2 regions of the Pectobacterium odoriferum genome follow, and region 1 is predicted to be linked to the other one. Evidence: predicted binding sites of a transcription regulator. Region 1 holds the regulator's gene; the other holds the start of a gene.
What was found. The regulator Fur, encoded in region 1, represses iron uptake genes when iron is present. The targets are predictions, from matches to a motif close to ATAATAATGAGAACNACTATCAA.
Positions count from the first base shown of each region.

Region 2: the regulator Fur is predicted to act here: its motif matches at 1,396-1,418, upstream of EO763_RS03860 (Nramp family divalent metal transporter).

Region 1 covers NZ_CP034938.1:1,533,024-1,540,971, reverse strand. The annotation lists partial or broken gene EO763_RS23755 (methyl-accepting chemotaxis protein) at 109-1,775, opposite strand; gene fldA (flavodoxin FldA) at 2,662-3,189, shown strand; gene fur (ferric iron uptake transcriptional regulator) at 3,519-3,968, shown strand; gene glnS (glutamine--tRNA ligase) at 4,031-5,689, opposite strand; gene nagE (N-acetylglucosamine-specific PTS transporter subunit IIBC) at 5,880-7,376, opposite strand; gene nagB (glucosamine-6-phosphate deaminase) at 7,735-7,948, shown strand, end outside.
Region 2 covers NZ_CP034938.1:859,167-867,114, forward strand. The annotation lists gene nadK (NAD(+) kinase) at 1-456, opposite strand, end outside; gene grpE (nucleotide exchange factor GrpE) at 606-1,193, shown strand; gene EO763_RS03860 (Nramp family divalent metal transporter) at 1,456-2,694, shown strand; gene EO763_RS03865 (2-hydroxymuconate tautomerase family protein) at 2,725-2,928, opposite strand; partial or broken gene EO763_RS03870 (YbfB/YjiJ family MFS transporter) at 2,942-3,771, opposite strand; partial or broken gene EO763_RS03875 (glycerol dehydrogenase) at 3,878-4,974, opposite strand; gene nudK (GDP-mannose pyrophosphatase NudK) at 5,347-5,922, shown strand; gene EO763_RS03885 (ABC transporter substrate-binding protein) at 6,323-7,588, shown strand; gene EO763_RS03890 (carbohydrate ABC transporter permease) at 7,652-7,948, shown strand, end outside.

The DNA.
Region 1 (7,948 bases):
ACGTAGTACTCACATAACTTAAACATTCACATCTTGTGCGGCGCCATTTCTGACGCCGCCTGAACGTTTACCCAAGATTAAACACGCTATCTCAGATTAAAACGACGCTTAGAATTTTTCCCAGTTGTCGTTACTGGGTGGTAGCGCTTTGCCGGCACGCGGGGCAATCGCCGGCATTTTCTGCACCGGTTTTGCCGCCACTTGCAGCCCTGACTGCGTATCGGACAGTTGGAATAGCGACACCGTCTGGTTCAACAACGCCGCCTGCTCTTCCAGCGACAAGGCTGCTGACGAGGCCTGTTCAACCAACGCGGCGTTTTGCTGCGTTACGCTGTCCATTTCCGCCACGGCCTGACCCACCTGTGCAATCCCTTTGCTCTGCTCTTCCGATGCCGACGCAATTTCACCCATGATATCTGTTACGTTGGTGACCGCACGGACGATATCCTGCATGGTGTCACCGGCATCGCTAACCAGATTGGAGCCGGTATCTACACAGCGAACAGACTCAGAAATCAGCCCTTCAATCTCTTTCGCCGCCTGCGCACTGCGCTGCGCCAGACTGCGGACTTCGCCCGCCACCACGGCAAACCCACGGCCTTGTTCACCCGCACGCGCCGCTTCTACCGCCGCGTTCAGCGCCAGAATGTTAGTCTGGAACGCAATGCCGTTAATCACGGTGGTGATCTCTGCGATTTTTCTTGAGCTGCCGGAGATTTCCGCCATGGTTTTCACCACGTTCTCAACGATTTCACCGCCCTTCTTCGCCGTTGTCGAGGCTTGCAATGCCAGTTGGCTGGCGTGGTTGGCGTTTTCGGCGTTCTGTTTCACCGTCGCCGTCAGTTGCTCCATGCTCGCTGCGGTTTCTTCCAGCGCAGAAGCCTGTTCTTCGGTACGTGAAGACAGATCGTTGTTGCCCGCGGCAATTTCAGAAGCGCCCTGATAGATGGAATCCGTGCTGTTTCTGATCGTGCTAACCGTGCTAGCCAAACTCCCCTGCATTTCACGCAGCAGTGGGAACAAACGACCCACGCAGTTGTTACCGAAGTCCAAAATCGGCTTGCCCAGGTGGCCGGAAGCAATCACGCTAAAGTGATAGCGCAGATCGTTTAACGGACGAACCAGACACACCACCAGATAGCGGTCGGTCAGGAACAGCATGATCAGGCCGATAACCAACCCGCTCAGCAAAATGTTCTGTCCAATCGTGGTGATTTGTTCAAAACGAACACCTGCGGCATCGAATTTTTCCGCGCTGGCGTTACTGAATGCGGAAAGAGAAGCGCCAAACTGACGACTCAATGGCGGCACAACGTTTTTAGCCTGATTTTGGTAGTCATCCAGCGCATTGGCAACAGCCTTCTGATAAAGCGGTTCAACGCCCTGAACAACCAGGTTATTCCAGTCACGGCTAACGGCCTGTACCAGCGCAGCATCCAGACCCGCATGATCGATAGCATTAAACGCCACCAAATCAGATTTCAGTTTATCCAGCGCAACAAGTGCAGAAGCTTGCTCTTTATCTGCGGTGGCATTATCACCGCTGCGACGCGCGTCAACTGCACGCGCCAGACGGGTTACCATACGGAAATATTGATCGTTACCCTGGTTGATAAAATTCATGTTCTGAACCAGCAAGGTGCTGGTTTTCGAGGTCGCCGTCATCTCTTTAAAAGAGAACATGGTATATATTGATACGCCCCCCAAAGAACACAAAAAATGCCCAGCACCCATAGCATAGCGGTTCTAATGGCAATATTTTTTATAAGTTTCATAGCTCACTCCAAATCAGGAAAATGGTTAAAAAGATTTTTATCGCTAATCAACCGATATGAATCAGAAAATTCACACCATGAAACAAGCCACTTCTCCCTAGCGTTCACATTTCACCGAGTTGAAAACTCAAAAATCACGCTAACTCATCGGCTAAATACAGAGAATGTTTAGCGTTCTCGCTATATTTCTTAATATAATTTTTCATACTGAGAATAAACCCACTTATTTTTATAGATATAAGTATTTTAATCATAGCGTTGCACGCAAATGCCCCGCGCGCCCACGCCCTGCGTGCGTTGGCATGGATAGGCTATTAGGCGAAAAGGCAATTTGAATGAAATTTAATTTTATTCTTTAACATCAAAAGAATAAAACCATTTCTTACATGCTTGCATCGTTTCAGCTGCAAATGGTTATAATTCTTATTCCCGTTCATTAGGAATATTCCCGCGAACTGTTACAGGTTTTCAATTCTATAAAAACATTATCTTTTGTACGCATTTTAATTCCCACGAATAGCAATGTACCGCTCCGTGATTTTTATTCCTCACAAACAGAAGTCTGCTTTTAATTACAATCGAAACAAACCATAAAATAAAAAGCATATTCATAAAAAATGAAACGCCGTTATAAGTAAATAGCCGCAACTGTATTAAGGGAATGTGCGCATAATCTCAGACGATAACATAATCCCTATTCATTATAGGGAATTTAGCATCAGCAGAGATGCTTTCATTTTCTTACTTACCTTCGCATTTCATACGCTCTTGATTTACGCATCCTTACCGATACGAGTTTCTCCCGATGTGAGTGTCTGTTACTATTAACGGATAAGTGGGTGAAATATTACACCATACCATTAGGAATCAAGAGGTTATTCAATTCATGGCACTCATCGGAATATTCTTTGGCAGTGATACTGGCAACACTGAAAACATCGCCAAAACGATTCAACAGCAGTTAGGCACCAACGTTGCTGATGTTCATGACATCGCCAAAAGCAGCAAAGAAGACCTCGAAGGTTTCGATATTCTGCTGCTGGGTATTCCAACCTGGTATTACGGTGAAGCTCAGTGCGATTGGGATGACTTCTTCCCGTCGTTGGAAGAAGTGGATTTCACAGGAAAATTGGTTGCCCTGTTTGGCTGCGGCGATCAGGAAGATTATGCAGAATACTTCTGTGATGCCATGGGCACCATCCGTGACATTATTGAGCCTCGCGGCGCGACGATTGTCGGCCACTGGCCAACAGAGGGCTATTACTTTGAAGCTTCTAAAGGTCTCGCCGACGACAATCACTTCATCGGCCTGGCTATCGATGAAGACCGTCAGCCTGAACTGACCAGCGAACGCGTGACAACGTGGGTGAAACAGATCAGCGATGAGCTGAACCTGCAAGAACTGGTTGGCTAAGCCATTTTGGCTCTGATAATCCCTATCAGAGCCAAAATAGCATTGATAGGTAAAACCTTTCATAATAATTGATACATTTTTTTAACTTCTATCAGTAAACCTGTACAATAATCCCATCGGCTTTGTACGTGCATCATCATTTCCTCATTCATCAACAACGAATTGCGTTGTATACCAATAGTGTGAATGGGGACAATATTGTTAACATTCGCTTGTTTTCATTTTGTATGCGCGGTTCTATAATTGAGACGCTTTTGCATTTTTTGAGCCGACCGATGTCATAGGCTAGGCAGCCTCCATTGATAAGTAAGCAACAGGATTAAACCCGCATGACTGACAACAATACCGCATTAAAGAAGGCCGGCCTGAAAGTCACTCTTCCAAGACTGAAAATACTGGAAGTGTTACAGGACCCTGTCTGCCATCACGTCAGTGCGGAAGATTTATATAAGAAACTGATTGATATGGGCGAAGAGATTGGTCTTGCTACCGTCTATCGCGTACTCAACCAGTTTGATGATGCGGGTATCGTAACCCGTCATAACTTCGAAGGTGGCAAATCCGTCTTTGAATTGACGCAGCAGCATCATCACGATCACTTAATTTGCCTCGACTGTGGCAAAGTCATTGAATTCCGCGATGAATATATCGAAGCACGTCAGCGCGAGATCGCAGAAAGACACGGCATCAAACTGTCCAACCACAGTCTGTATCTCTATGGGCATTGCAGTGAAGGGGATTGCCGAGAGGATGAAACCCTGCACGATTCCACACGATAAATCGACCGCATAAAAAAATAAAACCGCCGAGGCGGTTTTATTTTTGTCTTCTACTGGTGGCCTTAGCCTACCCAGGTATCTCGCAGTCCAACCGTACGGTTAAACACCAGATGTTCTGCACTGGAGTAAACACGGTCAGCACAGAAATAGCCTTCACGCTCAAACTGATACGCTTTCTCTACTTCCGCCTGCGCCAGACTCGCTTCCACAAAACCTTGCGTAATTTTCAGTGAGTCTGGATTAATCGTCGACAGGAAGTCGTCCGCCGCCCCCGGATTGGCCACACTGAACAGGCGATCGTACAAGCGGAATTCTGCTGGTACCGCGTGTGCCGCAGAAACCCAGTGGATAACGCCTTTCACTTTACGGCCGTCAGCCGGATCTTTGCTCAGCGTTTCCGCATCATAGCTACAGTAAATCGTGGTGATGGTGCCCTGCTCATCTTTCTCAATGCGCTCTGCTTTGATCACATAGGCATTACGCAGACGCACTTCTTTACCCAGCACCAGACGCTTGTATTGTTTGTTGGCTTCTTCACGGAAGTCGGCGCGATCGATGTAAACTTCGCGGCTAAATGCGACCTGACGTGAGCCCATTTCCGGCTTGTTCGGATGGTTTGGCATCGCGACAAACTCTTCATGCTCGGCGGGCAGATTCTCAATCACGACTTTGACCGGATCCAACACGGCCATTGCACGCGGAGCATTCTCATTCAGATCGTCACGGATACAGGACTCAAGCGCGGCCATTTCCACGTTGTTGTCCTGCTTCGTTACGCCAATGCGCACACAGAACTCACGGATAGATGACGCGCTGTAACCACGACGGCGTAAACCAGAGATGGTCGGCATACGCGGATCGTCCCATCCTTCAACGACGTTTTCCACAACCAGCTGATTCAGCTTACGCTTGGACATAATCGCGTATTCGAGATTAAGGCGGGAGAACTCGTACTGACGCGGGTGACAAGGAATGGTGATGTTATCCAGCACCCAGTCATACAGACGGCGGTTGTCCTGGAATTCCAGCGTACACAGCGAATGCGTGATCCCTTCCAACGCATCGGAAATGCAGTGGGTGAAGTCATACATCGGATAGATGCACCACTTGTTGCCCGTCTGGTGATGATCGGCAAATTTAATACGGTACAACACCGGATCGCGCATCACGATAAAGGACGATGCCATATCGATTTTTGCACGCAGACAGGCTGTACCTTCCGCAAATCCGCCGTTACGCATTTTTTCAAACAGCGCCAGGTTTTCCTGCACGGTACGATCGCGGTAAGGGCTGTTTTTGCCCGGTGCCGTCAGCGTACCGCGGTATTCACGGATCTGCTCGGGCGTCAGTTCATCAACGTAAGCCAGCCCTTTACCGATCAGCTCAACCGCATAAGCGTGCAGTTGATCGAAATAATCAGAAGAATAGCGAACGTCGCCGCTCCATGAAAAGCCCAGCCACTCGACGTCACGTTTGATCGACTCAACGTATTCGATATCTTCTTTTACTGGGTTGGTGTCGTCAAAACGCAGGTTGCATTGCCCCTGATAGTCACGCGCGATACCAAAATTCAGGCAAATAGATTTTGCATGCCCAATATGCAGATAGCCGTTCGGCTCTGGCGGGAAACGCGTCTGAATATGGTCATGCTTACCGGACGCCAGATCTTCATCGATAATCTGACGGATAAAGTTGGTTGGGCGGGCTTCAGCCTCACTCATTCTTCATTCCTCAATGCTAAAACGACGTATAACCGACAATGATCCAACAAGCTACGCTGGGAAACAACCGTTAGTTTCATTTAATTATTCATAACGAAAAAAAAGGGCGAGATTGCTATCTCGCCCTATCCATGTCATCGGTATAACACCACGTTAAACGATCAACATCGTCATATTACGCCTTGTCATACTATATCTTTTCATACTCAGCTTTCAGCGCGGTCGCTATCGATTCAGCCTGTGTGCCTACCACAATCTGCACACTCTGCTTATTCAGACGAATAACGCCCGCCGCACCAAGACGTTTTGCCTGTACATCATCAACTAGAGAGGAATCAGCCACGTTTAAACGCAGACGTGTGATACAGGCATCAATGCCCGTCAGATTGGCTTTTCCGCCCAGCGCCTGCAAATAGCCTCGCGCTAACACAGCTGCATCGCTTGATTTCTCGCCCGAAGATTCCGTACTCACGTCATAGCCATCAGCTTCGCTACCGCTCACAGCCAGTTCACGCCCCGGCGTTAACAGATTGAAGCGAGTGATGGTAAAGCGGAACACCACATAGTAAATGACGAAGAATACCAGTCCCTGTGCAAGCAGCATGTACCACTGAGTAGCCAGCGGGTTACGTGAGGACAACACCATATCCACCAGACCCGCACTGAAACCAAATCCGGCAATCCAATGCATGCTGGCCGCGATAAAGACGGAAAAACCGGTCAGCAGCGCATGCAGGAAATACAGCACTGGCGCGACAAACATGAAGGAGAATTCCAGCGGCTCGGTGATCCCGGTAAAGAAGGAGGCAAATGCCGCTGCTAGCATAATCCCGGCCACTTTGCTTTTGTTTTCAGGGCGCGCGCAATGATAAATCGCCAACGCAGCTCCCGGCAGGCCGAACATCATAATCGGGAAGAAGCCCGCTTGATAACGTCCGGTGATCCCCACGACAGCTTTGCCAGAGTCGATAGACTGTTGTCCAGCAAGGAAGTTAGGAATATCGTTGATACCCGCGACATCAAACCAGAACACAGAATTCAGCGCATGGTGCAATCCAACAGGAATCAGCAAGCGGTTAAAGAAGGCATAAACCCCTGCGCCAACCGAACCCAACTGCTGAATGTGTTCACCGAACGATACCAGCGCATTGTAAATCACCGGCCAGATGTACATTAAAATGAACGCGACCAGAATCATCAGGAAAGAAACCAGAATCGGCACCAGGCGGCGTCCGCTGAAGAACGACAGCGCCTTGGGCAACTCAACCTGACTGAAGCGGTTATACAGTTCGGCGGACATGACACCGACCAGAATCCCGATGAACTGGTTTTCAATCTTGCCAAATGCAGCAGGTATCTGTTCAACAGGGATCCGTTGGATCATGGCAACAACGGCCGGCGAACACAGCGTGGTCAGCACCAGATAACCGACAAAACCGGTCAATGCCGCCGCACCATCTTTATCTTTCGACATACCATACGCGACACCGACGGCAAACAGCACCGCCATATGCCCGATAATCGCCTCACCTGATTTGATGAGGAGTGCCGCCAACGCGTTCTCGCTTCCCCAGCCAACCGGATCAATCCAGTAACCTATCCCCATCAGAATAGCGGCAGCAGGCAGCGTCGCGACAGGCACCATCAATGCCCGACCGACTTTTTGTAAATAGCTCAGAGTACTCACTTTTTCCTCTCTTACCTTTGCGAGGTAATGAAATGTTGTGGGGCAAACAAACCTGCCAATAAATTTCACTGCCGAAGAACGTCGCTGTCGAAAAATGCCATTGTCGAAAAAATGTGGCAGCGGTGGTTCTTAGGGGGAGTGTAAGAAAAATAATTCGCTACACAAATTAAACCCCGTAATTATGTGATAAAAATCACCAAAAAACTGCATACAAAAAGTTTATACCTGAATAAAACCCTAACTTATTTCAAGATTAAAAAAAACGGAGTAGACTAATTTTAATGCATATACAAAACGCGCCGCTGGCGCGATTTACGCAATAACATATTTAATTCCACTAAAAATCAGGAGAGCGCTGATGAGACTCATTCCTTTAACCAACGCCGCCGACGTCGGAAAATGGGCCGCCCGCCACATCGTTGAGAAAATTAACGCTTTCAAGCCCAGTGCAGGTCGCCCTTTTATTCTGGGATTGCCGACAGGCAGTTCGCCTCTGGAGGCCTACAAATCGCTGGTCGCCATGCACAAGGCGGGACTGGTGAGCTTCAAACACGTCATCACCTTCAATATGG
Region 2 (7,948 bases), 670 kb from region 1:
GTGAAGCACCACTTCGTTAATGGCGGTACTGATGCTGTCGGGCTGGTTTACGCGGCAAACGTGCGCTTCCAGCATGAAGCGCTGCTCGCTCAGGTAATGACCATCAAGCACGTCAGAAAGCTGCTGCTGCGCATGGTCAGGATCGAGATCGGTTAAAAAGCCGAGATTGCCACGGTTTACGCCGATCACCTTGATGTCATAGCGCGACAGCACGCGTGCTGCGCCGAGCATATTGCCGTCACCGCCGACGACAACCGCCAAATCCGCCTGCTGGCCGATATCGGCAAGGCTACCGGTCGGTGCGTCTTTCAGATTCAGTTCGCGGGCGATCTGTTGCTCGATCAGAACCGAGTAACCTTTGTCGGTGAGCCAGTGATAAAGCATCTCATGCGTTGCCAGCGCCGTTGGGTGGCGCGGATGGCCGACAATGCCAATACAATTAAACGGCCTGTTCATTGTAAGCGGTGTGTTCATTGCTGTTTTTGTCCTCAGCGTGGTGTATCGGCAGCAGCGGGAACCAATATGTGACTGGTTCCCTTGAATCCCCGATTTTGATCCCCATAATAAGCAACTAGCGAGATTAATGCTAAACCGCGGAGAATTTCATGAGTAGTAAAGAACAGAAAACGCCTGACGAGCAAGTCTTGGATCAAAAGGAAGCAGCAAAAGGGCAGCAAGCGGATGCCACGCCAGAGACGGCAGACGTAGCTGACCCGCGTGATGCGCGCATCGCCGAACTGGAAACCCAGTTGAGCGAACTGCAACAGCGTGAACGTGACAATATGCTTCGCGTCCGTGCTGAAGCCGATAACATTCGCCGCCGTGCGGAAATGGATGTTGAGAAAGCGCATAAATTTGCGGTAGAAAAATTTGCCAGCGAAATGCTGCCAGTTATCGACAATCTGGAGCGTGCGCTGGATACGGCGGACAAGGCCAATGAATCACTGGCTGCAATGATTGAAGGTGTTGAACTGACGCTGAAATCGTTGTTGGATGCCGTGCGTAAATTTGGCATCGAGGTTGTGGGTGATGTGGGCGTACCGTTTAACCCAGAAGTGCATCAGGCGATGACGATGTTACCTTCGGCCGATCACCAGCCGAACCATGTCATGATGGTCATGCAAAAAGGTTATACGCTGAACGGCCGTTTGCTGCGTCCGGCGATGGTTGCGGTATCAAAAGCACAAGACTGATACACGCACCCTATTTACAACGTAGCTTTATTCCGAACCCCGTGCCCACCGCATGGGGTTTTTTGTTTGTATCCCCCGTCATACTGAATTATTTAGTGTACATTTTGTTAAGATTTGTTTGATAAAAAAGATGTTTTTTAGGTTTTGAATGACTCATCATCATTAGCTATCAAAAGAATTGGTATTACCACTCTAAATGCACTTGATAATCATTATCATTTTTGTGAAAGTAATAAGACACCAGTGTTAGAAGGGTCATACTATGCCGGGTAGCCGTGTTATTGAGTCAACAAGCCGCACATCAAGGAAGGTCAAACTTTCTCTGATGGGCCCGGCGTTTATCGCGGCGATTGGTTATATCGATCCGGGTAACTTTGCCACTAACATCCAGTCCGGTGCGGCCTATGGTTATACGCTGCTGTGGGTGGTGGTGTGGGCGAACCTGATGGCGATGCTGATCCAACTGCTGTCCGCTAAATTGGGGATCGCAACGGGTAAGAACCTGGCGGAACATATCCGCGATCGCTTTCCGCGTCCGGCCGTTTGGGCGTATTGGGTGCAGGCCGAAATTATTGCGATGGCGACCGATCTGGCCGAATTTATCGGTGCGGCGATTGGTTTCAAGCTGCTATTGGGCGTGTCACTGCTGGAAGGCGCGATCCTCACTGCCATTGCCACCTTCCTGATTCTCATGCTGCAACAGCGCGGTCAAAAGCCGCTGGAGATGGTCATTGGCGGCCTGCTGCTGTTTGTGGCGGCGGCGTATATTGTTGAACTGGTCTTTTCCCAGCCTGAGCTGTCCGCGTTAGCCAAAGGCATGGCAATCCCGAGTCTGCCGACCTCCGATGCCGTGTTGCTGGCCGCCGGTGTGTTGGGGGCGACCATTATGCCGCATGTGATTTACCTGCACTCTTCCCTGACGCAGCATGAGGGCAACCACACCCGTGCCGAGCGTTATTCGGCAACGAAAGTCGATGTCGCGATTGCGATGACCATCGCCGGATTCGTCAATCTGGCGATGATGGCAACGGCTGCGGCGGCGTTCCATTTCAGCGGCAATCAGGATATTGCCGATCTGGATAAAGCCTACCTCACGCTGGAGCCGCTGCTGGGTAAAGCCGCCGCGATCATTTTCGGTCTGAGTCTGGTGGCGGCGGGTCTGTCTTCTACCGTTGTCGGCACGCTGGCGGGGCAGGTGGTGATGCAAGGATTCGTGCGTTTCCATATTCCACTCTGGGTACGCCGCACGGTGACAATGTTGCCATCGTTTATCGTGATTCTGTCCGGTATGGATCCGACGCGCGTGCTGGTATTGAGCCAGGTGGTGCTGAGCTTCGGGATTGCGCTGGCGCTGGTTCCCTTGCTGTCCTTCACCGGTAACCGTGAATTAATGGGAACGATGGTGAACGGAAAATGGGTACAGCGCATCGGTCAACTCATTGTAGTGCTGGTGGTTTCCCTGAATATGTATCTGCTGATTGATACGATGTTGGGGATATAATTCTGGTGCCACCCAAGTGGCACCGTTTCACTATTTACTGGCCTTCCTCAACTCCGTCACTGGCACGCCGCCGATCCCCCAGTTGTCCGTTTCAACTTCATCAATCACGACCACGGTGGTTTTCGGGTTCTTATTTAGTACATCGACCAGCAACTGGGTGACGCCTTCAATCAACTGACGCTTTTGTTCAGCGGTGACACCTTCATTGGTGATTTTGATGTTGACGTACGGCATAGATTCTCCGGGATTAGGGTAGTGGTCGACGGTAGGGGAAGCAGAGCCCTGCCGCGATGAAAAGTGCTGCTGCGCTACACAGGATCGCTGGCGCGACAGCGTTGGTATTCGTCAGGGCGCTGGTGAGCAGTGGGCCAAGAATCTGACCTATGCCGTAAGTGAGCGTCACCAGCCCAAGCAGGTTGATGCAGTGTGGCGCGCGTAGCCGTTTGGCTAAGGGCATCACCAGCGAGGTGGTTCCCATAAAAGTAGCACCAAAGCCGAGACAACTGAATATCAATGCCACGGGGGAGTGGCTGAATAGCGTCAACAGGACGCAGCTTCCCTGAATCAGCAGGTTTGCCGTCAGGCAGGGCAAGGTTCCCCTGCGGTTGGCGGCCCATAGAACGATTCCTGCGCCAACCCCAGCATAGAGCGAAGCGATCACACGGGGATGCTTTGTGTGGTGCAAAATAGTCAAAGAACCGAAGATCATCATCGCCGCACTGGCGATCCCTGCAATGAAGCGAATGATCATGACCAGCGTAGTATGAGTGCTCAGTGCCATTGCGAAGAGCAAAACGCCCGTTGCGGCCGCGGCGATAAACAGCAGGAACAGCGGTTGAGAGGTTGAGGCGCGACGGTTGAAAGAGAAGAACAGACTGCCGAACAGATAACCGGCGTAATTTGCGCTGGCAATATAGGAAAGCTGACCGAAAGCGAAGCTGCCTTCTTCCAGTATCACGGGCAGTATCGGCGTATACAAAAAGCGCCCAGCCCCATTCCTAATGCCAGCACGATCGTCCCGAAAAGGGCAAGCGTCAGCGTATCCGATAGCGCGATAAGGCGAGGACGTTTCGTCATTCGATGGCTCAGGGTCGAGAGAGTATGCCGTTATCCTGCCTGTTATATCAAGCCCGGCTCCATTGCATGGATCTCGCTGGAGTCGGGCTTTTTAGCGCGGTTGCGATTAATTAATCGTTTTACTGAATGCATCGACGGCGACAATGGCGTGGGCGACATCTTCGGCTGTTAAACTGCTATCCAGATTTTTCAAGGTATCGGCATCACTGCATGCCAGTTCACCCACTTTGACCAGATTTTCAAACGACTCATTTTCCAGATGCAGATCTTTTAGCAACGTGGGCATGTTAATCGCGCGATAGAAACGAATGTAGCGTGCGATTTCCTCGTCAGGACGTTGCTCCAACACCATATGTGTCAGCGTGCCGTAGGCGACTTTTTCCCCGTGGGTGAGGTGGTGAATGTCGCCCTTGATCGCGGTAAAGCCGTTGTGAATAGCGTGAGCACCCGCCAGTCCGCCATTCTCGAAGCCCAGGCCGGAAAGCAGCGTGTTGGCTTCCACCACGGATTCTACCGCTGGCGTCACCGCACCTTTTTCTACCGCTTTGTAAGCACTGTAGCCGTAGGTTAGCAGCGTTTTTTCGCAGGTTTCGGCAATCGCTATGCCCGCTAGCGTAGGCCTACCACCTAGCATGGAAAGTGCGTGAGAGCGCAGAACCGCCTGTGCTTCGACAAAGGTTGCCAGGCCATCGGCAATGCCGGAAGCGAACAGGCGTGCGGGAGCCTGCGCACACACGGCGGTATCGACTAGCACCAGATCGGGGTTCTTATCGTAAAAGCGGTAGGACTCAAACACGCCTTCGTCGGTGTAGATGACGGACAGTGCGCTGCACGGCGCATCCGTTGACGCCACCGTTGGGACGATAGTGACATTGTGTTTCAGCTCATCGGCGACAGCTTTCGCGGTATCCAGCGTTTTACCCCCCCTAATCCGACGACAATGTTTGTGCCCGCATCGCGCGCCAGCTTAGCAAGGCGGGTGATTTCGTTGCTGGATGCCTCACCGTTAAAACGCTCGTAATGGTGGCCGATGCTTGCCTGTTTGAGAGACGCATCAACGCGCTGGCCGATAATGTCCCAAACAATGCCGTCCGCCATCAGAAATGCTTTCGTTCCCAGTGGCTTGAGTTGTTCACCCAGTTCATCCAGCACGCCGCGACCCTGAACATATTTTCTAGGTGAAGAGAAAATGAAATGGCTCATGTTGTCTACCTCGATGATGTGGTTTAAGAAGTGATGCGGTATTGAATTCGAGTGAATCATGGAAGGCGGTTGCGGTAGCGCGTCATGAGAATGGACGGTGGTGATGGGACAAACGAAAGCGCAGCACGACTTCCTGAAACGTGACTGATTTAAGGTATAGCATAGTCGATAAACGACAGAGGGACAAAAAGAGCGGAATAGTCGTAATAGGAGTAAATCATATAAATCATGGGGTTAATCTATTTTTTCGCCATGAATTTCGTTTAATACCTGCTTTCTTATCCGTTTATGCCGTGGTTAAAAGGGGATATGATGAATTCACGTTGTTATATAAACGAGCCTTCCCTCCACATCGATCACTGAGGTGTTTGCATGTCGTCTCCCATTGATATCGTCGAAAAGAAGCTGCTATCCGATAATTGGTACATTCTGAATAAATATACTTTTGATTTAAAAAGAAATAATGGCGGCATCGTTCGTCAGGTTCGCGAAGTTTACGACCGTGGTGATGGCGCGACGATTCTGCTGTACAACCGAGCGAAAGGCACGGTGATTTTGACACGACAATTCCGCATTCCCACCTACGTCAACGGTAACGAAAGCGGCATGCTGCTGGAAACCTGCGCGGGTTTGCTGGACGACCATTCGCCCGAAGAATGTATCCGTAACGAAGCAATTGAAGAAACCGGCTATGCGATCGGAAATGTGGAAAAGCTGTTCTATGCCTACATGTCGCCGGGCAGCGTGACGGAACGCGTGTACTTTTTCGCCGCCGAATACGATGAGTCGTTGCGGGATAATCCGGGCGGCGGCGTGGAAGATGAAGATATCGAGGTGCTGGAGCTGCCGTTCAGCGAAGCCGTCGCGATGATGAACGATGGCCGGATTAAAGACGGCAAGACCATCATGCTATTACAGCACGCGATCATTCGCGGCTGGTTTGCCTAGGCGTCAGTGTATTTTATGGCACACGGGCATCTACGTGTGCCGCTTGATTTTCCGTGGTAGCGTTTTCATTTTTGGGTAATACCGTGATGGCGGTGTGATGATGGTTAATACTATCGGGGTAAACTTTTTATTTACTTTCTTATTATTTATTTTTTGCTTAAATTTCAATGTAGTGGGTTTTTTTTAGGTTGGTTTTTAGTCTATTTTATCGATCGGATATGGGTTTTTTCTAAGGAAAATTTTCCTAAATTTTTTGTATTTAGATCGAATATTTAGTTATTTCTCTCCTTGTTGTGTGAGCCGTATCACTGGATTAAAGAATGTAAGCGGTGTAACTCGTTGCTTCATTATGCAGTAACTCATATTCTCTCTTTACAAAAAGTAAAGAAGGACTGCTCTGATGAAGATCAAGAATAAAGTATCTACCCTATTTGCAGTTTCATTCCTCACGCTGGGCTTATCGAGTCACAGCCTGGCTGCTGAAGTCACCGTGTGGGCCTGGGATCCTAACTTCAATGTCGCGGCAATGCATGAGGCATCGTCGATATATAAAAAAGCCGATCCAAGTTTTAGTCTGAAAGTGATCGACTCAGGTAAAGAAGATATTGAGCAGAAACTAAATACGATGTTGGCTTCGGGTGTTAAAAATGCGCTGCCTGATATTGTTCTTATTGAAGATTATAATGCGCAGAAATACCTTCAGGCTTATCCTGATTCGTTTATCCCATTGCAGGATGCCATCGATTATAGTCAGTTTGCGCCTTATAAAACGAAAGTGATGACGGTAGGGAATAAGGTATACGGTGTTCCCTTTGATTCCGGCGTTGCGGGAATGTTCTATCGACTCGATTATCTGGAAGCAGCCGGATATAAAGAGAGCGATATGGTGAACATTACCTGGGATAAATATATTGAAATCGGTAAGCAGGTAAAAGCGAAAACCGGTGTTGATATGCTGACCTACGATATGAATGATGTGGTTCTTCCCCATATTATGATGCAGTCCGGTGGAGAGTGGTTCTTCGATAATCAAGGGCAGCTCAATCTCACCAAAAACAATGCACTGAAAGAAACATTAAAAACGATTAAGGCGATTAATGACGCGAAAATTGCGCGCCCTATCTCTGGCTGGTCGAGTTTTGTCGGTAGTTTTAATGCTGGGAAATCGGCGAGTGTGGTGTCCGGCGTGTGGGTAATTGGCTCCATTAAAAGTGCCGAAGATCAGAAAGGAAAATGGCGTGTTGCGCCGATCCCACGGTTGAATATCGACAACGCGGTACATGCATCCAATCAGGGGGGATCGAGCTGGTATGTCTTAAAAGGGGGAAAAAATACTAAACAGGCGATTGAATTTTTGCAGAAAATCTTTGCGGCAGATAGCAATATGTATCAAACCCTTTTGGTTGATCGCGGTGCGCTTGCCACCTTCCTTCCTGCCACTTCCGGCCCGGCTTACGCAGTAAAGGATCCGTTCTTTGGTGGGCAACCCGTGTTCGCTGATTTCTCTAAATGGGTGACTGAAATTCCACAGGTCTCCTATGGCATGTATACCCAGGAAGTTGATAACGCCATTGCCGCTGAAATACCTGCATTACTGAAAGGCGATTCTGTTGATGACGTTTTAAAACGCGCCGAAACTGCATTAAAAAACCAGATTATGCAGTAATGAGTGTGAGCCTGGGGGCGGTAAGCCCCCAGGCACTTCTCTCCAGAAATCAATGGTGTGATAATGATGTATAAACCTAAAATGAATAGGCTTTATAACATCAACGGCTGGGCTTTTGTCGCTACAGCAGTTGGGTTAATTGCCCTAATGACGATATATCCTATTTTCAAATCACTTTGGCTTTCCTTTCAGTCTGGCCGTGGTGTGGTGACACAATTTGTTGGCTTGGGAAATATCATTCGTTTATTTAATGATCCTATGTTTAAAACGGCACTTTGGAATACCTTGACGTTTCTGGTTATCCAGGTTCCCATTATGATTTTGCTATCATTAGCGATTTCTTCTTGCCTAAATTCGTCT